DNA from 4 places in the Bradyrhizobium sp. BRP56 genome. Region 4 is predicted to be linked to each of the others. Evidence: predicted binding sites of a transcription regulator. Region 4 holds the regulator's gene; each other region holds the start of a gene.

Region 1 (5,350 bases), on a different contig from region 4:
ACGAGTTTCGCGAACAGGTCGGCGTCGACATTGCCGCCCGACAGCACGATAACGACGTTCTTGCCCTTGGCATCGATCCGCCCGGCAAGCAGCGCGGCGAGCCCGACCGCGCCGCCGGGCTCGACCACGAGCTTCAGCTCGCGATAGGCGAAGGCAACGGCGGCGCCGACTTCGTCATCGGTGGCGTTGACGCCATTTGCGAGCAGCTTGCTGTTGATGGCGAAGGTCAGTTCGCCCGGCATCATCGCCATCAGCGCATCGCAGATGGTCCGCGCCGCGACTGGATGCGCCTCGCGATGCCCGACCTTGAGCGACAGAGCGTGATCGTCATAGCCCGCGGGCTCGGCGACGATCACCTGGGCCTGCGGATATTTCGCCTTCACCGCGGTTGCGACGCCGGCGATCAATCCGCCGCCCGAAGCCGGCGCGACCACGATGTCGGGCGTCAGCCCGAGCGCAGCCATGTCTTCGGCGATCTCGCGGCCGGCGGTGCCCTGGCCCGCGATCACGAAGGGATCGTCGTAGGGGCGCACCAAGGTCGCGCCGCGCTTGCCGGCAATGCCGTTGGCGATCGCCTCGCGGTCGTCGCGATCGCGGTCGTAGAGCACGACTTCGGCGCCATAGGATTTGGTGCGCTCGCGCTTGGTGATCGGCGAGTCCGCAGGCATCACGATGGTCGCCTGCATGTTGAGGATCTTGGCCGCCGCGGCGACGCCCTGGGCGTGGTTGCCCGAGGAGAACGCGACGACGCCGCCGCTCCGCTTGTCCTGCGGGATCGAGGCGAGCTTGTTGAAGGCGCCGCGAAACTTGAACGATCCGGTCCGCTGCAGCATTTCGGGCTTGAGGAAAACCTGGCTGCCGACGCGTTCGTTGAGAACGGGGAAGGTCAGGAGCGGCGTGCGCACCGCGAACGGCGCAACCACCCTTGCGGCAGCATCGATGTCCGCGGCAGCGACGGGTGGATTGAGAACGGTGTCCGTCATTCGCGATTTGTATCGCGGCGACGGGCTGGCGGGCAAGACGCTTTAGCGTGACCTGACTAGCGTGAGTTCGGCTGAGGTGCCGGCAGGACGGCGAAATGGTGCTCTTCGGCACCGAATTCGAACGCCTCCCCCTCGCCATCCGGCGGCGCGGGACGGACGTTCATGCAACGGTCGATGAACACCCGGGCCGACGCCTGCCAGGTGTGGAGCGCGGCAAAATCGACGCAGGCCTGCCGCGGGATGCTGAGCGCCTCGAGGCAGGCATGGCGCAGATCCTCGTCGAGCACACCGACCGGCGCCGCGCCGATCACGTCGCGGGGACCGGTGACCGGAAAAGCGGCAACCGGCAGGCCGCTCGCCAACGCTTCAAGCAGCACCAGACCGAACGTATCGGTCCGGCTCGGGAAAACGAACACATCGGCCGCGGCGTAGATCTCAGCCAATTCTTCCCCATGGCGGGCGCCGAGGAACACGGCGTCCGGATATTTCCGCTCCAGCGCCGCCCGCGCCGGGCCGTCGCCGACCACGACCTTGGTTCCCGGCAAATCGAGCTCGAGGAAGGCCTCCAGATTCTTCTCCACCGCCACCCGGCCGACGCTGAGATAGACCGGCTGCGGCAGGCAGAGATCGACGTCGCGCGGATGGAACAGCGCGGTATCGACGCCGCGCGACCACAGCACCACGTTGCGGAAGCCGCGCTGGCGCAACTCGGCTGCCAGCGCCGGGGTCGCCGCCATCACCGCCCGGCTCGGCCTGTGGAACCAGCGCAGCGCGCGCCACACCCAGGCTTCCGGGACCGGCGTCCGCGCCGAGACGTATTCGGGGAAGCGGGTATGGAAGCTCGTCGTGAACGGCAGGCCGCGCTTGCGGCAATAGCGGCGCACCGCAAGCCCGATCGGGCCCTCGGTCGCGATATGGATGCTGTCGGGCCTCGCCGCCTCGATCAGACTTGCGACCTTGGCCCGGTACGGCAGCGCCAGCCGGAGATCGCGATAGCTCGGCATCGCGAAGGTGCGGAACTCGTCCGGCGTCAGGAAGCTCACCTCGACGCCGAGCGATTTCGCCGCCTGTGCCATCATGGTCAGCGTGCGGACAACCCCGTTGACCTGGGGATGCCACGCATCGGTCGCGACCAGGATATGCGTCATGCAGCGCGTGCCGTCACTCGCGGAGCTGGCGCGATCCGGCGCACCGGGTCGGTCCAGCTGATGATCTCGAAATGGCCGTCCTCGTGCTCGGCGAGCGCGGTGCAGCTCTCCACCCAGTCGCCGCAATTCATGTAGCGGATGCCGTGCTCGTCATGAATCGTCGCGTAGTGGATGTGGCCGCAGATCACGCCGTCGCAGCCGTGGCGCCGCGCCTCGCCGGCAAGCGTCGCCTCGAACGCGCCGATATAGTTCACCGCCTTCTTGACCTTCAGCTTGGCCCATTGCGACAGCGACCAGTACGGCACGCCGAACATCTTGCGGAAGAAGTTGACGAAGCGATTCATCTGGATCGCGAAGTCGTAGGCCTTGTCGCCGAGATGGGCGAGCCAGCGCGCGTTCTGCACCACGAGGTCGAAGATGTCGCCGTGGATCACGAGGTAGCGCTTGCCGTCGGCACCGGTGTGAACGGTGTTCTCCACCACGTCGATGCCGCCGAAATGCGTGCCGTAATATTTGCGCAGGAACTCGTCGTGGTTGCCCGGGACGTAGATCACCTTGGCGCCCTTGCGCGCCTTGCGCAGCATCTTCTGCACGAAATCGTTATGGGTCTGCGGCCAGTACCAGTTCGACTTCAGCGCCCAGCCGTCGACGATATCACCAACGAGGTAGATCGTGTCGGCATCGTGAGAGCGGAGGAAGTCCAGCAGGCGGTCGGCTTGCGAACCGCGGGCTCCGAGATGGACATCGGAGATAAACAAAGTGCGAAAGTGCCGCTCTGGACTTTCTTCACTCAAGGAGTCACTTCCCATGCCTGTGCACCTAACAGATTCCTGTGACAAGGCGATGACGATCCCCGTGACCCAAAGCCCCACAAACAGTTAACGAGAATCAGCAGTACGCCCCTGCCCTGCGGATAACAGCAGCGTGCGACAATCTGGCGACATCGGCGGTCGCGGCTGTGTGGAAGAGGCGTTGTGTTGGCTGCGTAACGCGATGGAACGACCCGCGCGGTGCGTAGCCCGGATGGAGCGAAGCGCAATCCGGGTTCTGCGTCCGCGGATGATCTGTTCCCGGATTTCGCGGAGCCTGTCATCGGGCGCGCGTTCGCGCGACCCGTTGGCTCCATCCGGGCTACGCAGCTCCGGGCTTCAGTAATATTTGTGAAAGTGATGCACCGGCCCGTGGCCGTGGCCGACGGCAAAACGATCGGCAGCGGCGATTGCTTCGGTGATCCAGGCCTTGGCGTTGCGCACGGAGGTCTCCATGCTCTCGCCCTTCGCGAGCCCTGCTGCGATTGCCGAGGACAGCGAGCAGCCGGTGCCATGCGTATTGGCGGTCGCAATGCGCGGCGCAGCCAGCGCGATGCTGCGCTCGGCGTCGATCAGATAGTCGATGCTGTCGGCGCCGTGGCCGTGGCCGCCCTTGACCAGCACCGCGCGACAGCCCATCGCCAGCAATCGCTTGCCTTGTCGCTCGACGTCGGCCTCGCTCTCGGCAACCGGTTCGTTGAGCAGCGCCGCCGCTTCCGGCAGGTTCGGCGTGATCAGCGAGGCCAGCGGAAACAGCAGGGTCTTCAGCGCATCGACCGCCTCGACGGCAAGCAGCCGATCGCCCGAGGTCGCGACCATCACCGGATCGAGCACGACATGGCGCGGCGCCCAGCGCATCAGCCCGTCGGCGATCGCCGCGATCGTCTCGGCCTGTGCCACCATGCCGATCTTGACCGCGCCGACCGCGAGGTCGGAGAACACCGCATCGATCTGGGCGGTGACGAATGACGCAGGCACCGGATGGATGCCGCTGACCCCCGTGGTGTTCTGCGCAGTCAGCGCCGTGATCGCGGAGGCGCCATACACCCCGAGCGCGGCAAAGCTCTTGAGGTCGGCCTGGATGCCCGCCCCGCCCGAGGAATCCGAGCCGGCAATGGTGAGCGCGACCGGCGTCATCTTGCAGCACCGGCGGTTGATACGAATGCGACCATCGCGAACAAGACCATGGCCTGTCCTAGCCCGGCCGCGGATCGACGGCAAGTTCGCCTGACTTTACCGCGAGTTGGCCTCGCCTTGCCCCCTTGCCTCGCCCCTTGCCTTGGCCGCCCGTTTTGGGCCTATAGTCGCGGAAATCCCCGGAGACGACTTTGATGGTTCCTTTCTTCGTCCAGATCAAATGCAAGCTCGGCCAGTCCTACACCGTCGCCAACGCGCTGGCGGAGGCCGAGATTGCGTCCGAGATCTATTCCACCGCGGGCAATTACGACCTTCTGGTCAAGTTCTACGTCGACCACGACACCGACATCGGCCATTTCATCAACGAGAAGGTTCAGGTGATCCCGGGCATCCAGGACACCCTCACCATCATCACCTTCAAGGCGTTCGGCGCGAAGTAGGACGCGTCCACGAGAGCATGATGAGATTGAGTCGAGCTTGAACGGCGTCGAAAGTTCACCTCGCCTTTGGGAGAGGTGAACCGAAACCGCGGCGAGCCGGTTCAACCAAAGCTCATCCTGCTTTACGACTCCTTCTCCTTCTCTTTCTTCACCGGCTTCGGCGGTCCCTCGACCGGCGGCAGCGACTTGATGTACTCGGCGATCGCGTCGCGGTCGGACGACGACAGTTGCGAGGTGTTGCGGATCACGCGCACCATCGACCCACCGGCGGAGTCTCCGTCCGGCGTCTGGCCGCTCTCGAGGAAATAGGCGATATCCTTCACACTCCAGTCCGAGATCCCCCTCGGCGTGATGTTGGGCACCCAGCCTTCGCCGTCCGGATTCGGACCACCGGCGAAGCGCTGCGCGGTGACGATGCCGCCGAGGACATTGCGCGGGCTGTGGCACTCGGCGCAGTGGCCGAAGCTGTTGACGAGATAGGCGCCGCGATACCAATGCGCGGAGCGGCTTGCATCCGCGATGAACGGCTTGCCGTTCATGAACAGCAACTTCCAGACGCCGACATTGCGCCTGATGTTGAAGAGAAACGGCAAATCGTGGTCGCGCACCTTGCCGGCGACCGGCGGCAAGGTCTTCAGATAGGCGAACAGGTCGCGCACATCGCTGACCTTGGCGTGCTGATAGGACGGGTACGGAAACGCCGGGAAATAGTGCGCACCCGATGGCGAGGTGCCCTTCATGACCGCCGTGACGAAATCGGCCTCGCTCCAGCGGCCGATGCCGTCGTTCGGGTCGGGCGAGATGTTCGGCGCATAGAAGGTGCCGAATGGCGA
Region 2 (5,350 bases), on a different contig from region 4:
TCTAGCGTTGTTGCTTGACGCGTTCTCTTCACGCGAACCGGAACCCACTTCGCTTGAAAACGCTATGAGGACCTGCGTCATCTGCCGATGACAACCCTGCCGATCTCGGGCATCACTTTGCCAAAGGCAACAAAGCCTGAGATCGGGAGGATCCATGAGCTACCAGCACATCATCGTCGATGATCCGCGTCCGCGCGTCCGCCGCATCACGCTGAACCGCCCCGAGAAGCGCAACGCGCTGAACAATCGCCTGCGCGGCGAGATCTTCGAGGTGCTGGAGCAGGCCGACCGCGATCCCGAAATTTCGATCTCGATCCTGCGCGGCGCCGGACCCTGCTTCTCGGCGGGCTACGATCTCTCCGCCGACAATCGCGTCGACCAGCCCTATCACTCGGCATCCGGGCCCGGCCAATGGTCGCGCCATGTCGTCGAGGGCTGGTTCTCGATCTGGGATCTCGCAAAGCCCGTGATCGCGCAGGTGCACGGCTACTGCCTCGCCGGCGGCACCGAGCTCGCGACCGCCTGCGACGTGGTCTATGTCGCCGACGACGCCCAGATCGGCTATCCCGGTGCGGCTGATGAGCCCGCCCGACATGCAGTATCACCCGTGGCTGGTCGGCATGCGCCGCGCCATGGAATTGATGCTGACGGGCGACGCGATGTCCGGCCGCGAGGCCGCCGAATGGGGCTATGCGACCCGGTCGTTTCCGCTCGCCGAACTGGAGGCGAAGACGCTGGATTTCGCCGAGCGCGCGGCCAAGGTGCCGATCGAGCTGCAGCAGCTCAACAAGCGTAGCGTCCACCGCGCGATGGAAATCATGGGCGCCCGCGCCGCGATGCGGGCCGGCACCGAGATCCAGGCGCTGGCCTTCACGACCGAGGCCAGCAAGGCCTACATGGCGGGCTTCCGCCGCGACGGCGGCAGCGTGAAGGCCCAGCTCGACCAGCGCGACACGACGTTCGGAGATTACCGGACGAAGAGGGAGTGACGATCACGCAAGCCGCGCGTTGAGCTGTATCGCCGTCACCTGAGGAGGCCGCAGAGCGGCCGTCTCGAAGGGCGGCGGCCCGGCTGTCTCCGCGCGGCTGCATCGGGGGCCGCGCATCCTTCGAGGCTCACCCAGCGGCGCAATTGCGCCGCAAGGCTCGCACCTCCAGCGACAAAGGCGAAGCCTTTGCGCGGGGAGGACGGAATGGCTGTCGTGCCGGGATGAGCATCACGCTATCCGCATATTCGCTGTCATGCCCCGCCTTGAGCGGGACATCCAGTACGCCGCGGCTTGTCCACCAAATTCGGACGTCAATACTGGGTCGCCCGGCCGAGCCGGGCGACGACACTGGTGTGATCGGCGAAAGCAGCCCCTTCACTTCGCCTTCAGGAAGTCGCCGACCTCGAGCAGCACGAACTCGTCGTCATCGGCCTTGTTCGGGTCGCGGCTCGAGGAGAACGGCAGGTTGTTGTCGTTGCCGACGATGATGTGGGTCTCGTCGACCCGGTCGACATTCTCGATGGTGAAGAACGGGAAGGTGTAGACGCCGTCGTTGAGCGGCTTGCGCGCCTTTTTGTTGGGATCGCGGATCTTCATCAGGTCGATATAGGCGATCTTGCGCACGGGCTTGCCGACATTGGCGTCGGACAGCTCGATCTTGTAGACGCGCTTGAACTTGGCAAGGTCAGGGAAACAGTTCTCGCCGCGCTGGCCTTGCGGGCAGGCTTTGTCGGCGGTGCCTTCGCCATTGTCGCGTTCGATCACGAGGCCCTGGGCCGGATCGATCATGTTGAAGTCGCCGATCGCATTGCCGTTCTGCTCGAACACATACTGCCAGTGGCGCCCGGTGAACTTCTCCGCCGCGACGTCGAATTCCAGGATGCGCGAGGCTTCCTTGCCGTCGACCTTCTCCCAATCCTTCTTGTCGGCATCCCACAGCGGTCCTTCGAGCAGGCCGTAGAGGAACTTGCCGTCCTTGGAGGAAGCAAAACCTTCATAGCCCTTGGAGCGGCGCAGGTTGACGTTGGTGTAGCTGGCGCCGGGCGCGCCGGGCGACTGCACCGCCCAGTGATCCGGCGAGCGCACCGGCTTGCCGTCGGCGACGGTCTCGAACACGGCGAGGATCTTGCCGGTCTTGTCGGCCTTGAGGATGTAGGGCCCGAACTCGTCGCCGATCCAGAAAATGTCGTTGATGATCTGGAAGCCCTCGGTGTCGAAGTCGGCACCGGTGAGGTAGCGCTTGGCGGTGTCCTCGTGCACGATGCGGAACGGCACCTTCCTGTCGGGATCGTGCAGGAACACGGTCTCCTGACGCTCGATCTTGCCGCTCGCCCAATCGATCTTGTGCCGGTTCAGGTACAGCATCGAGTCCGCCGAGTTGTAGCGCGAGCCCATGCCGTTGTCGGTGATCACCCAGAACGAGCCGTCGGGCATCACCTTGATGCCGGAATGGCCCTGCAGCGGCTGGCCCTTGAACGGCAGCGACACGCTGGTCGGCCGCCCGTACGATTTGCCCATCACGGTGCCGATGGCGTCGACGCGCCTGCCGGTGGTGTATTTGCCCGAGGTCTTCAGATCATCAGGGGCGTCGGCGGGCGCGTCGATGAAGCTCTCCGCCGGCATCACGGCATGTCCCGCCAGCGTCGCCGGGAATTCGCCCTCACCCTGCGCGAACGCCGAAGTGGCGAGCAGGATCGAGGCGACGGAGCAGAGCAGGGGCAGGCGCATGGTTGATCTCCCAAAGGATAAACGATGCGGTGTTCTCCGAGCCGCCTGTTACAGCCGGCTGACAGTTTTGTGAACCGCGGATGTTGCGGCGGGATAAGGCTTGCGGCGTTACGTCGCCTTGCCGGCCGGCCGCATCGTCTGCGGTAGCAGGAACGGCACGCCACCTCCGGTGTAATCGATCGCAGCGTCGATCTCGAAGATATCGCGCAGCGTCTCGGTCTTCATCGCCGCCGTGCGGTCGCCGTCGACGGCAAGCCGGCCGCGGTGCAGCAGCAGGACGCGGTCGGCGAACCGCATCGCGAGGTTGAGGTCGTGCAGGATCGCGATCACGGCGGTGCCGCGCGCGGCACGCCGCCTCGCCGTTTCGACCAGGTCGATCTGGTGCCGCAGATCGAGGCTCGAGGTCGGCTCGTCCAGTAGCAGCAGTCCGGGTCCGTGCAGCGCTTCGCCGCAGGCGAGCTGCACCAGCACGCGGGCGAAATGCGCCCGCTGCTGCTCGCCGCCCGACAGCGTCGGCAATTGCCTGAAACGGAAACGCGCGAGCCCGACCTCGTCGAGCGCCGCCTCGACCAGCGCCCGCGCCACGGCACGCGGGCTTTCGCCGGCGCCCATGCTGACGATTTCCTCGACGGTGAACGGGAAGGTGACGTTGACGTGCTGCGACAGCATCGCGCGGTGCTGCGCCAGCGCGCGTGGTCCGTAAGTTTGCAGGTCGCGCTGCCGCAGCCTGATCGTCCCGCGTGACGGACGCAGGTCGCCCGACAGCATCCGCAGCAGGGTCGATTTGCCGGCGCCGTTGGGACCGACGATCGCGACCATCTCGCCGGCACCGATCTGCAGCGACACCGCGTTGACCAGCGTCGTGCCGCTGACCGTCATCGATACCGACTGCGCTTCGAGCAGGGCCGTCATAGCGACACCAGTCCGCGCTGCCGCAGCAGCATGGCGAGGAAGAACGGCGCGCCGATCGCCGCCGTCAGGATGCCGATCGGCATTTCCGCGGGTGCCACGATGGTGCGCGCCACGGTGTCGGCGCCGACCAGGAGGATGGCGCCGAGCAGCGCGGAGGCCGGCAGCAGCAGCCGATGCGCGGGCCCGATCACCAGCCGCAACAGATGCGGCACCACGATGCCGACGAAACCGACCACGCCGCAGACCGAGACCGCGACTCCGGTCATCGCCGACACCAGCACGATCGAGATCCGCTTCAGCCGTTCGACGTCGACGCCGCTGTGGAACGCCTCAGCCTCGCCGAGCACCAGCACGTCGAGCCCGCGCGCGATCGAGAGGCAGGCGACCAGCGCGACCGCCAGCACCGGCGCCAGCGCTGTGAGCTTGCTCCAGGTCGCGCCGCTGAGCGAGCCGAGCAGCCAGAAGGTGATGTCGCGGAGCTGGCGGTCGTCGGCGACGAACACCAGAAGGCCGATGCCGGCATTGGCGATCGCGGCGATCGCGAGCCCGGCCAGCAGGAAGATCGCAATCGATGTCCGGCCGCCGCGGCTGGCGATGCCGTAAAGCACGATGGTCGTGATCAGCGAGCCGGCAAAGGCCGCGATCGGCAGCAACTGGTGTTGCAGGAAGCGCAGGCTTTCGCCGAGATGACTGTCGGTGAACACGATCGCGGCCGCCGCGGCAAACGCGCCGCCGGAGGAGACGCCGACCAGCGCGGGGTCGGCGAGGGGGTTGCGGAACAGGCCCTGCATGATCGCGCCTGATAGGGCAAGCAGTCCGCCGACCATCGCCGCCGCTGCGATCCGCGGGATGCGGATCGACCACACCACGAGCTGGTCGCGTGCGAGCAGCGGGTTGGCGACACGATCAGCCCATAGCCCAAGCGCTGCCGGAAGCCGCGCCATTGGAATGCCGGCGGCCCCGACCGTCAGGGCGACCAGGGCAGTGCCTGCGAGCGCCGCAAGCAGGCAGAGCAGGGTGAGTGCCGCGGCCGGCCGCAGCGACATGCCGACGCGCCGTCGTTTCGCACGCCGGCGGCGTTCGGCCAGCACGCTCATTGCCGGCAATTCGCGGTCAGCGCTGCCGGCTTGAAGCTGTCGGCGTCCGGCGCCAGCGCCGGATAGAGCTTGACCGAGAGGTCGCGTGCCGCGGCCGCGGTGCGCGGCCCGAAGCCGAGCAGATAAAGGCCTTCCATCGAGATGAAGGCCTTGTTGACCGCGACCGGCGTCAGCGCGAAGGCCGGATGCGCGAACACGGCATCCGACGTCAGCGAGTCCTTGCCGCGATCGATCGACAGCACGACATCCGGCTTCGCCGCCACGATGGCCTCGTCATTGACCGGCTTGTAGCCGTCGTAACCATCGATGGCGTTGACGCCGCCGGCAAGCCGGATGATCTCGTCGGCCGCGGTCTTGTGGCCCGCCGCCATCGCCCGGCCGTTCAACAGCGACATCACGAACATCACGCGCACCGGCTTCGTTACCCTGGCGCGCAGCGCGCGCAGTTGCGCGAGATCGCCCTCCACCACCGTGGTCAGGCAGGCGGCGCGCGGATCGGCGCCCATGGCGTGGCCCACCAGTCTGATCTTCTCGATCAGCCCGGCCTCCGAGAACGTCTCCGGCACCAGCACCAGCGGCACCTTGGCCGCCTCCAGCACGTCCATGGTCTCCTTCGGCCCGGAG
Region 3 (5,350 bases), on a different contig from region 4:
CGGGTGCTGGTAACGACCCATGATGGCCTGGCTGTATTGCTCGGCATAATGCAGGCCCTGGGCCTTCATTTCCCCGGCGACCAGTTCGGCGAACCGGAGGCTGGTCTTGAAGTCCGGATTGTCCCGGGAGACGAACACGGAGTAGCCGCTGAAGCGGTCGCTGAAGTGGCTTTTCTTGCCCTCGAACTCCCAGTCCTCGAGCATCTTGTTGGGCACGGAGTCATGGTGGATCGACAGCAGCAGATCCGCGTGCAGATTGTTGGCGGCGGCGACCCGCTTGAAGAGGCTCGGTCTCGCTTTGCCTTCGGTCAGCAGTAGCCTGGTTTCGGCAAAGCCTTCGGCCTTCAACCTCTCCTCGATCAGCTTCGCAAGGCGCAGGTTGAAGGTGAACTCGGCGACATTCCGCGCGCTGATCGCGCCTTCCGATTGCGCGGTATGTCCGACATCCAGCACGATCCGGAACGTCGCGGGATCGCATTTGGCAGCGGCCGGCTTGAGAGCTGAAAGCGGCAGGGTGACTGGCCCAAGGGCGGCCAGCCGCATGGCGCGGTGCCTGGGTGGAGCGCGGTGCCTCGCCAATTTGCCAGCCCTTGTCGCCTTCGCGCGCTTCGGCGACTTGGCATGCTTGGGTGAGCTCTTGAAGAGATCGGGCAGCCAGCCGGCATCGCTGACTTCGATCGGCAGCAGCGCGAACACTGCGATCGCGACAACCAACAAGCGGCGAGGCCGAAACCTCGCAACGCTACCACCGAGCACGCGAAAGAATTCGCAGCGCCTCATGCTCCGCCCCTCCGGGCCCCCAGCATAACGGCTCTGACATCGGTACCGGAAGATGCCGGGGAGGTCCATCCCCGGCAATCGCGTTGCCGCGCCTTGGCAAGGCCGTCAAGACGAAGAGTCCGGTTCCGTCGTGGCTGTGATCGAACTAGACCGGCTTGGGATCGAGGGTGATCGCCCACAGCTCGGCGTCGACGCGGTCGCGCAGGCTCACCGTCATCTGCCCGCTCTTGCCGTCGATCCTGACGTGGCCGAAGAACTGCATGCCCGCCGACGGCGGCAGGTTCTGGTTGCCTTCGCCCGGCGCCTTGATGAACTTCACCTCGGGGCCGAAGGTGTTGTCGAGCTCGTTCGGACCGAACGTGCCGGCATGCAGCGGGCCGGAGACGAATTCCCAGAACGGATCGAACTCCTGGAACTGGGCCTTGTTCGGGTTGTAGTAGTGCGCGGCGGCGTAATGCACGTCGGCGGTCAGCCACACCGTGTTGACGATTCCCGCGGTCTTGATGAAACGCAGGATGTCAGCGATCTCGAGCTCGCGGCCGCGCGCCGGGCCATCGCCCTGCGCAAAGGCTTCCGAGCCCTTCTTGTTGGCGGCGTCGTCATAGACGATCAGCGAGAGCGGCATGTCGGAGGCGATCACCTTCCAGGTGGCGCGCGAGTTGAGCAGCGCGCGCTTCAGCCAGGCCATCTGGTCCGGGCCGATGAAATAGGCGTCGGGGCCGTACTGCTCCTGCAGGTTCAGGCCGTTGGGGCCGCGATAGCTGCGCTCATCGAGCATGAAGACGTCGAGATGCGGACCGTAGCTCAGCGTGCGATAGACGCGGCCCGGCTCGACGATGCTCTCGCGCATCGGATACATCTCGTGGAAGGCCTTTGCCGCGCGCGCCGCGAGCACGGTGATGTCGCGCTCCTTGTAGACCGCCGGCAGCTGCTTCGACGGCGACCAATTGTTGGTCACCTCGTGATCGTCCCACTGCACGAAGATCGGCACCTCGGCATTGAAGGCGCGGACGTTGTTGTCGAGGAAGTTATACTTGTGGGCGGCCCGGTATTCGTCGAGCGTCTCGGCGACCTTGGCCTTCTCGGGGATCGTGACGTTCTTCCAGACCTTGCCGTGGGGAAGCTTCACCTCGGACGGGATCACGCCGTCGGCGTAGATCGTGTCGCCGGAGTGCAGAAGGAAATCCGGAGCGTGCTTCTTCATCGCGGCGAAGGTGATCATGCCGCCGTCGTCGGGATTGATGCCCCAGCCCTGGCCGGCGACGTCGCCGCCCCACACGAAGGAGACGTCGCGGCGATCGCTCGGCGCGGTGCGGAAGCGTCCGACCACCGGCTCGCCGACGACGTCGATATGGGCGAGGTCGCGGAAGCGGACGCGATAGAAGATGTCCTGGCCGGAGGGCAGGTTCTCCAGCAGCATCTTGGCGGTGAAGTCGCTCTCGGGCAGCGCCGTGATCGGCGGCAGCGTATGGGCGTCCTTGAACGATTCAGCGGTCGCGACCTCGACCATCATCTGCGACGGCCGGTCCGCACGCGCCCACACCACGCCGCCGTCGACGCCGACATCGCCGGACTGCACGCCATGGGTGATCACGGGACGGTCGGCGGCGCGCGACAGATAGGGCATCGCAATCACGCCGGCGCCGGCCGCAGCCGCCGTGGAGAGAAAGCGTCGGCGGGTGAGATTTCGCGAGAACCGGATCGTCATGGGGAGCCTCCTCAGGTCACAGCGACAATGCGCCGCAGGCGCGCCAAGACCTAGAAAAATTCCATGACGGAGAGATTACAGCGGCGGGAGTGCGGGACGTAAGGGAAGCACATCTGTCAGGCTCCCTCTCCCGAGTGCGGGGGAGGCAAGGGGAGTTTGCGGATAAAGATTGGCGGCGCCCCTACGCCGTGCCCGCCGCCCTGAACTGCGTCGCAGCCCGTTGCAAATTCTGCGGCATGCTGAACAACAGCGCCTTGCGGTCGGCGACGGCGTTATGAAGCTGCTCGAGCGCGATGTTGAACGCGGTCAGCGTGCCTTCCTCGATGGCGCCGTGCTCGAAGCAGTCCAGCGTGTGGCGCAGGATGTCGTCGGCCTCCGCCTGCATCTGGTCGAGTTCCTCGATCGAATCGCTTTGCCGTGCGGTCTTCAGCATCTCCAGCAGGCGTTCGCGCTGCGAGGTGTTGGTGTTGCGCTCGTCCTGCTTGAGATAGCCGGCGAACCACGCACCGGCCGAACCCATCGCCGAGAACGCCATCAGGCTCCACCAGATGTAGTCGCTGTAGCGGTCGAGGAAGGTTTTTTCCTCGCCGTCGACAAACGCCGCGGCGCCCGGATGCACCGGAATGGTGGCATCCTTGTCGGTGTCCGGCGTCTCGATCTTGGCGGCGAGCGGGAAATCGGTCTTGAGCGACTGCCGGATCGCGAACAATTGCCGCGTGAATGCAGCGACCGTCGAGTCCGACAGGCCCTTCCGCGCAACGATGTGGTGCGAGAAGCTAATCGTCTTCACCTCATCATCGGGCCGGTCGGCGGAGCCGAGCGAGCCGGCGGGGATTTCCGCGGCCTCATAGGCCGGATGGTTCTGCGCGATCGCCTCGGAGGCGTCGATCGCAAGGAAGCTGGGCTCGCCGCCGTCGCGGACCGACGCCGTGATCGCATCGATCGTGATCTTGCTGTTGGCCGGGCCGACGGCGAGATAGGCGTCGGCCTTGAGATTCTTGATCGCTTCCGCCGCCTCATTCGCCGGGAATTGAACGATCTCGACCTTCATCGGGTCGACGCCGTATTGCGTCAGGATCAGCTTCAGCAGATTGACATTGGCCGGGGTGCGGCCGACGACGCCGATCTTGCGGCCGGCGAGCTGCGCGATCTTGGTGATCCGCGCGGATTTCCGAACCTTGCCCTTGGCGGGCGGAACCCACATCACCACGACATTCTTGCGCAGGGTCGCGACCGCCTGGGCATTCTTCGGCACCTCGAGATCGCCGCGGATGATGGCGAGATCGGCCTTGCCGTCGGCCAGCGTCTGGGCGCTGGCAGTGGCGCCCTCGGTCTGCACCGGCCTCAGCTTGACCTGGGTGTTCTGCTGGTTGTTGAAGGCCTGCGCCAGCGCCTGCACGACCTTGACGTCATCGCTGTTGGCAGGACCGACCGCGATCCGCAGCGTCACCGGACGCACGGCGAAATAATAGCCGGCCAGCAACGTGCCGATGATGGCCAATGCGCCCGCGATCAAAACGAACATCAGCCGCCGCTTTGCCGAACGCAGCGGCTTGGGCGACATGCTGGCGGAGCCGTCTGTCATCGATCTCGCAAACAATCGTCGGGGCTCAATCTCGCAAAACTACCAACGCGCATACATCCTCTATGTGTAGCAAATTACTGAACGGACAGATGTTACAACTCCGTCATGGTTACCAGCGGCGATAGGACGCGATTTCGGCCTTAATTTGGGCGTGGATCCCATCCCGGAGGCCGGTTGTTAGGCTAAAGTCGGCGTCAAACGGGAGGGTTATCATGGTCGAACGGCTGTCAGCGGAGGCGAGGAAGGCCGCCCTTTGGGAACTGGCCGGCTGGTCGGAGGCGTCTGGCCGCGAGGCGATCGCCAAGACTTTCGTGTTCAAGGACTTCAATGAGGCCTTCGGGTTCATGGCCCGTGCCGCCCTGGTCGCCGAGAGGAGCGACCATCACCCCGAGTGGAAAAACGTCTACAAGACCGTCGAGGTGGTGCTGTCGACCCACGACGTCGGCGGGGTGACCAAGCGCGACATCGACCTCGCCAAGGCCATGAACGCGATCGCAAGGCAGCTTGGGGTCAGTTGACCCCGGCGCGTGGAACCTTGCGCGGGTCCGCCGATATCCCCAGATTCGCATCGTCCGCCGCCGAATTGGCGCGGCGTCGAGGAACCTTGCGATGACATCGAGCGAACACGGCGCGGGATTTGGGCCTGCCGATCGGCTGGCGCAGGATCCTGAGAGCGTGCGCCGCCGTTTCTGGATCAAGTTCAAGAAGGTGGTGGCGAGCCTGCCCTTCGCGGAGGACCTGCTGGCCGCCTATTACTGCGCCTTCGACCGGCAGACGCCGCGCCATGTGCAGGCGGCGCTGCTCGGGGCGATCGCCTATTTCATCCTGCCGTTCGATTTCGTGCCCGACATGCTGCCGATTCTCGGCTTCACCGATGACGCCGCAGTGCTCGCAACCGCGCTCCGCATGGTGGCAAGCCACATCACGTCGGAGCATCGCGATGCCGCTCGCGCCGCGCTGAAGCGCGGGGTGCCGGACGAGGAGTGAGATCTGCCTTCTCCTTCCCCCTGAAAGGGGGAAGGTCGGGATGGGGGTCAGCCACAGGCGACGCTGCAAGCCGGCAGATTTGATCCCCACCCGCTTTGCTCTCGCGAGCAAGGCGACCTCCCCTTTTCAAGGGAAGATTATGATGCATCCCGGATTTCGCTGCGCTCCATCCGGGCTACGAAACTTTCGATCCGTCATCCTGAGGAGCGCGAAGCGCGTCTCGAAGGATGTACGGCCACCAGCGGGGCCGTCGACCCTTCGAGACGCGCGCAAGAGCGCGCTCCTCAGGG
Region 4 (5,350 bases):
CAGCGGCGCCAGGAACCGCACCACATTGTCGCCTGCGCCGACGGTGAGCAGCTTCTCGTTGCGCAGCGCTGCGATCAGGTCGCCCGACGGCACCACGGCCTTGACGCCGATCAACAGCCCCTCGCCGCGCACCTCCGACAGCACACCGGGATAGCGGTCGACGACGGAAGCGAGCTTCTGCTTGAGCAGCAGCGACATCTTCTGCACATACTCGAAGAAGCCGGGTTTCAGCATGACGTCGAGCACGGCATTGGCGGCGGCGACCGCGAGCGGATTGCCGCCGAAGGTCGAGCCGTGCGAGCCGGGCGCCATGCCGGCCGCAGCCTGGGCGGTCGCCAGCACCGCGCCGATCGGAAAACCGCCGCCGAGCGCCTTGGCCAGCGACATCACGTCCGGCGTGACGCCAGTGCGCTTGTAGGCGAACAGCTCGCCGGTGCGGCCCATGCCGGTCTGCACCTCGTCGAAGGCGAGTAGCAGGCCGTGCTCGTCGCAGAGCGCGCGCAGCGCCTTGAAGAACGCCTGCGGCGCCGAGCGCACGCCGCCCTCGCCCTGCACCGGCTCGATCAGGATGCCGGCGGTGTGCGGACCGATCGCCTTCTTCACCGCCTCGATGTCGCCATGCGGCACCTGGTCGAAGCCGTCCATCGGCGGGCCAAAGCCCTCGAGATATTTCGCCGAGCCGGTCGCCGCCAGCGTACCCAGCGTGCGGCCGTGGAAGGCGCCCTCGAAGGTGATGATGCGGTAGCGCTCGCCATGGCCCTTGGAGAAGTGATAGTGGCGGACCAGCTTGATCACGCCCTCCATCGCTTCCGCGCCGGAATTGCAGAAGAACACGAAGTCGGCAAAGCTCTGCTCGCACAGCCGTGCGGCAAGCACCTCGCCGTCCGGGCTCTTGAACAGGTTCGACATGTGCCAGAGCTTGGTCGCCTGTTCCTGCAGCGCCTTGACCAGATGCGGATGCGCGTGCCCGAGCGCGTTGACCGCGACGCCCGAGGTGAAATCGAGATAGCGGTCGCCGTTGGTTGCGATCAGCCAGGCGCCCTCGCCGCGCTCGAAGCCGAGATCGACCCTGGCGAAGACGGGGAGCAGATGCGACGTGGCAGCGTTGGTCATGGCGATCACTGACGGTTTTTAAGCCGACAATTGCCGCTGCGCCTTGACGCCAGCGCAGCAACGGCCAGCTTCGGAAAACAAAACGGCCGCCTTTGCGGGCGGCACGTGGCGGGCATTCTATGCTGCGGTCGGTAAGTGTCAATCGTCACGAAGTGGCCTTCCTGCAATGCGAAACGAGCGCAATCCGGAGCATTCCGGTGCGGTGGAAAAGCCTCATCGCGATGCTTAACTGTGTGGGAACATGTGGACGCACGGCCGCGGACTCTTGCGCCAGAGTCACGCCATATTGTAGCGTTTGGCCTGTCGGGTACGACATCTCGTGCGGCGGTACTGGACCCTCTAAGTAGCCTTTGTGTCTCGCGTAAACGTTCGGGCGCAACACCGTGCCCGGCGAGGGCTAAGGGATTCTGGCCGCAGGGATATTTGTCCAGATTGGCTCGCAGCGCCGCTCCAATGATTGGCCGGCGCTACGCGAAGGGAAGAATGCGATGACTGTATTGACCTGGTCCGACGATCGCGTCGAGCAGCTGAAGAAACTCTGGGAGTCCGGCCTGTCGGCCAGCCAGATCGCGGCGGAACTTGGCAATGTGACGCGAAACGCCGTGATCGGCAAAGTGCATCGGCTCGGCCTCTCCGGCCGCGCCAAGGCACCCTCCACGGCCGCGCCGCGGCAGCGCAAGGCTCGCCCGGCCCAGCACATGATGCGGGTGGCGCGTCCGGTCTCGCGCGGCAACACCGCGCTGGCGCATGCCTTCGAGGTCGAGATGGAGCCCGATCCGATCTCCTACGACAATGTGGTGCCGATGAGCCAGCGGCTGTCGCTGCTCGAGCTCAACGAGGCCACCTGTCACTGGCCGGTCGGCGATCCCTCGAGCCCGGAATTCTTCTTCTGCGGCGGCAAGGCGCTCGCCGGCCTGCCCTATTGCGCGCATCACTCGCGCGTCGCCTACCAGCCCGCCGCCGATCGCCGCCGGCCGTCGGCGAAACCGCAGATCAAGTGAGCACTCGGGAAAACGACGGAAGACCTGAAAAACAAATCCCCGCGAAAGCGGGGATTTTTTTTGTGGCCTCCACCGTCATTGCGAGGAGCGTTAGCGACGAAGCAATCCATCGTTCCGCGTTTGCGGTGAAATGGATTGCTTCGCTACGCTCGCAATGACGATGCTGGATGGGCCGGGGCTAAGCCAACGCCCATTACGGCTGCGGCTCGGCCTTGGCAAAGCGGTCGTCGAGCGCGTAGCCGGCGCCGCGCACGGTGCGGATCGGATCCTGCTCGCGGCCCGGATTGAGCAGCTTGCGCAGGCGGCCGATATGCACGTCGACGGTGCGCTCATCGATGTAGATGTCGCGACCCCAGACGCTGTCGAGCAGTTGCTCGCGGCTGAACACGCGGCCGGGATGCTCGAGGAAGAATTCGAGCAGGCGATACTCGGTCGGCCCGAGATCGATCGGACGGCCCGAGCGCGCCACGCGGCGCTTCTCGCGGTCGAGCTCGATGTCGCCGTAGGTCAACACGGTCGCAAGCCGCTCCGGGCTGGCGCGGCGCAACAGGCCCTTCACCCGCGCCAGCAGCTCCGGCACCGAGAACGGCTTGACGATGTAATCGTCCGCGCCGGTGGCAAGCCCGCGCACGCGCTCGCTTTCCTCGCCGCGCGCGGTCAGCATAATGATCGGAAGCTGCTTGGTCTCGGGCCGCGCCCGCAGGCGGCGGCACAGTTCGATGCCGGACAGGCCCGGCAGCATCCAGTCCAGCACCACGAGGTCGGGAACGCGCTCCTTCAGCCTTGTATCCGCATCGTCGCCGCGCCCCACCGTCTCGACATCGTAGCCTTCCGCATCGAGATTGTAGCGCAACAGCGTCGTCAGCGCTTCCTCGTCTTCGACTACCAGAATGCGTGCGCTCATCGGTCTAAGTTCTTTCTCTGTGGTGATCCGTTGCCCAGACGCAAACCGAAACGCTTACTTCCTCAAGCATAGTCCCCGCGGAAGCGAGTTGTCGCGAGGACCATCCAGTTTCACTCTTGCCGGTTCCGCGCTTGCCGATCATGCCTCAGTTGCCCGGCACCGTGGTGGCAAAAGTGGTCATGTCGCCCTTCGGGCGCTTGTCGGTGATCTGCTGGCCCTCGATCATGTAGAACACGGTCTCGGCGATATTGGTGGCGTGATCGCCGATCCGCTCGATGTTCTTGGCGCAGAACATCAGATGGATGCAGAACGAGATGTTGCGCGGATCTTCCATCATGTAGGTGAGCAGTTCGCGGAACAGCGAGGTGCAGATCGCATCGACCTCCTCGTCGCCCTTCCAGACGTTCATCGCCGCCGGCAGGTCGTGCGCGGCGTAGGCGTCGAGCACCGACTTGACCTGCGACAGTACGAGGTCGGTCATGTGCTCGAGGCCGCGGATCAACTTCAGCGGCTGGAAATCGCTCTCCAGCGCCGCGACGCGCTTGCCCATGTTCTTGGCGAGGTCGCCGATCCGCTCGAGATCGGTGGCGACGCGCATCGCGCTGACGATCTCACGCAGGTCGATCGCCATCGGCTGGCGGCGCGCGATCGTCAGCACCGCGCGCTCTTCGATGTTGCGCTGCAGATTGTCGATCTCGATGTCGGCGGCGACCACGCGCTTGCCGAGCGCGACGTCGCGACGGATCAGCGCGTCGACCGACTCGGTAATCATTCGTTCGACCAGGCCGCCCATCTCGGCGACCAGGCGGGTCAACTCCTGCAGGTCGCTGTCGAATGCCTTGGCGGTATGTTCAGAAGCCATCGCTTGTCTCCCTCAACCATGATCCCGGGGATCATGGCTTCGTGTCCTGAATTTTAGCATGACCTGATCGGAAAACCGGTTTCCACTTTTCCGGATCATGCGCCGGTCAACCGAACCGGCCGGTGATGTAGTCCTGGGTGCGCCGATCGCTCGGTGAGGTAAAGATCTTGTTGGTGTCGTCGAACTCGATCAGCTCGCCGAGATACATGAAGGCGGTCTTGTCGGAGACGCGCGCCGCCTGCTGCATGTTGTGGGTGACGATCGCGATCGTGTAGTCCTCGGAGAGCTCCTGGATCAGTTCCTCGACCTTGGCGGTCGAGATCGGGTCGAGCGCCGAGCACGGCTCGTCGAACAGGATCACCTCGGGGCGCACCGCCACGGTGCGCGCGATGCACAGGCGCTGCTGCTGGCCGCCGGAGAGCGACAGGCCGGAGGCGTTCAGCTTGTCCTTGACCTCGTTCCACAGCGCGCCGCCGCGCAGCGCCTTCTCGACCCGGTCGTCCATCTCGGACTTCGAGATCTTCTCGTAGAGGCGGATGCCGAAGGCGATGTTCTCGTAGATCGTCATCGGGAACGGCGTCGGCTTCTGGAACACCATGCCGACCCGCGCGCGCAGCAAGTTGAGGTCGAGCTTGGGGTCGAGAATGTTGGTCTGGTCCAGCATCAGCTGGCCGACCGCGCGTTGGCCCGGATACAGGTCGTACATCCGGTTGAAGATGCGCAGCAGGGTCGACTTGCCGCAGCCGGACGGGCCGATGAACGCCGTGACGCGGTTGGTGCCGAGCGTCAGGTTGATGTTCTTCAGCGCGTGGTGCTCGCCGTAATAGAAGTTGAGATTGCGCACCGTGACTTTCGGCGGCGCTTCCGGCAGCGGAACCTGCGGAATGTGGCCTGCGGCAGTCGTGGAGACGGAAAGCTCGGTCATTTTGCGGCCCTTTCGGCACCAAGGATACGCGCGCCGATATTCAACGCGAGCACGGTGAATGTGATGAGCAGCGCACCGCTCCACGCCAGCTCTTTCCAGTAGGCGTAGGGGCTCTGCACGAAGTTATTGATGGTCACCGGCAGGTTGGCCATCGTCTTGGTCAGATCCAGGCTGAAGAACTGGTTCGACAGCGCGGTGAACAGCAGCGGCGCGGTCTCGCCGGCGACGCGGGCGGTCGCCAGCAGCACGCCGGTGATCAGCCCCGATCGCGCCGCACGATAAGCGATCCGCTTGATCACCAGCGAACGCGGCAGGCCGAGCGCGGAGGCGGCCTCGCGCAGCGGATTGGGCACCAAGAGCAGCATGTCCTCGGTGGTGCGCAGCACGACCGGGATCACGATCACCGCGAGCGCAAGGCTGCCTGCGATCGCCGAGAAGCCGCGCATCGGCACCACCACCGCACCATAGATGAACAGGCCGATGATGATCGAGGGCGCGCTGAGCAGGATGTCGTTGATGAAGCGGATCACCGAGGTCAGCTTGTC

The links. The regulator PhoB, encoded in region 4, activates phosphate uptake and scavenging genes when phosphate is short. The targets are predictions, from matches to a motif close to TGTCATNNANCTGTCAT.
Region 1: a site for PhoB is predicted at 2,964-2,980, ahead of I6F38_RS09595 (UDP-2,3-diacylglucosamine diphosphatase). Genes of this name have one in related genera too.
Region 2: a site for PhoB is predicted at 2,765-2,781, ahead of I6F38_RS18940 (esterase-like activity of phytase family protein). Genes of this name have one in related genera too.
Region 3: a site for PhoB is predicted at 2,552-2,568, ahead of I6F38_RS31345 (alkaline phosphatase D family protein). Genes of this name have one in related genera too.

Annotation. Positions count from the first base shown of each region.
Region 1 is NZ_JADYVV010000010.1:55,254-60,603, reverse strand. It holds gene I6F38_RS09605 (threonine/serine dehydratase) at 1-983, opposite strand, end outside; gene I6F38_RS09600 (glycosyltransferase family 1 protein) at 1,040-2,131, opposite strand; gene I6F38_RS09595 (UDP-2,3-diacylglucosamine diphosphatase) at 2,128-2,940, opposite strand; gene thiD (bifunctional hydroxymethylpyrimidine kinase/phosphomethylpyrimidine kinase) at 3,280-4,077, opposite strand; gene I6F38_RS09585 (Lrp/AsnC ligand binding domain-containing protein) at 4,272-4,517, shown strand; gene I6F38_RS09580 (cytochrome c) at 4,640-5,350, opposite strand, start outside.
Region 2 is NZ_JADYVV010000025.1:41,205-46,554, forward strand. It holds partial or broken gene I6F38_RS44005 (enoyl-CoA hydratase/isomerase family protein) at 155-511, shown strand; gene I6F38_RS44010 (enoyl-CoA hydratase-related protein) at 579-989, shown strand; gene I6F38_RS18940 (esterase-like activity of phytase family protein) at 1,365-2,717, opposite strand; gene I6F38_RS18945 (heme ABC transporter ATP-binding protein) at 2,826-3,629, opposite strand; gene I6F38_RS18950 (iron chelate uptake ABC transporter family permease subunit) at 3,626-4,726, opposite strand; gene I6F38_RS18955 (hemin ABC transporter substrate-binding protein) at 4,723-5,350, opposite strand, start outside.
Region 3 is NZ_JADYVV010000056.1:14,163-19,512, reverse strand. It holds gene I6F38_RS31350 (N-acetylmuramoyl-L-alanine amidase) at 1-714, opposite strand, end outside; gene I6F38_RS31345 (alkaline phosphatase D family protein) at 926-2,488, opposite strand; gene I6F38_RS31340 (TAXI family TRAP transporter solute-binding subunit) at 2,670-4,073, opposite strand; gene I6F38_RS31335 (4a-hydroxytetrahydrobiopterin dehydratase) at 4,286-4,591, shown strand; gene I6F38_RS31330 (YkvA family protein) at 4,683-5,060, shown strand.
Region 4 is NZ_JADYVV010000064.1:47,592-52,941, reverse strand. It holds gene I6F38_RS33600 (aspartate aminotransferase family protein) at 1-1,113, opposite strand, end outside; gene I6F38_RS33595 (GcrA family cell cycle regulator) at 1,602-2,114, shown strand; gene phoB (phosphate regulon transcriptional regulator PhoB) at 2,308-3,018, opposite strand; gene phoU (phosphate signaling complex protein PhoU) at 3,164-3,880, opposite strand; gene pstB (phosphate ABC transporter ATP-binding protein PstB) at 3,987-4,805, opposite strand; gene pstA (phosphate ABC transporter permease PstA) at 4,802-5,350, opposite strand, start outside.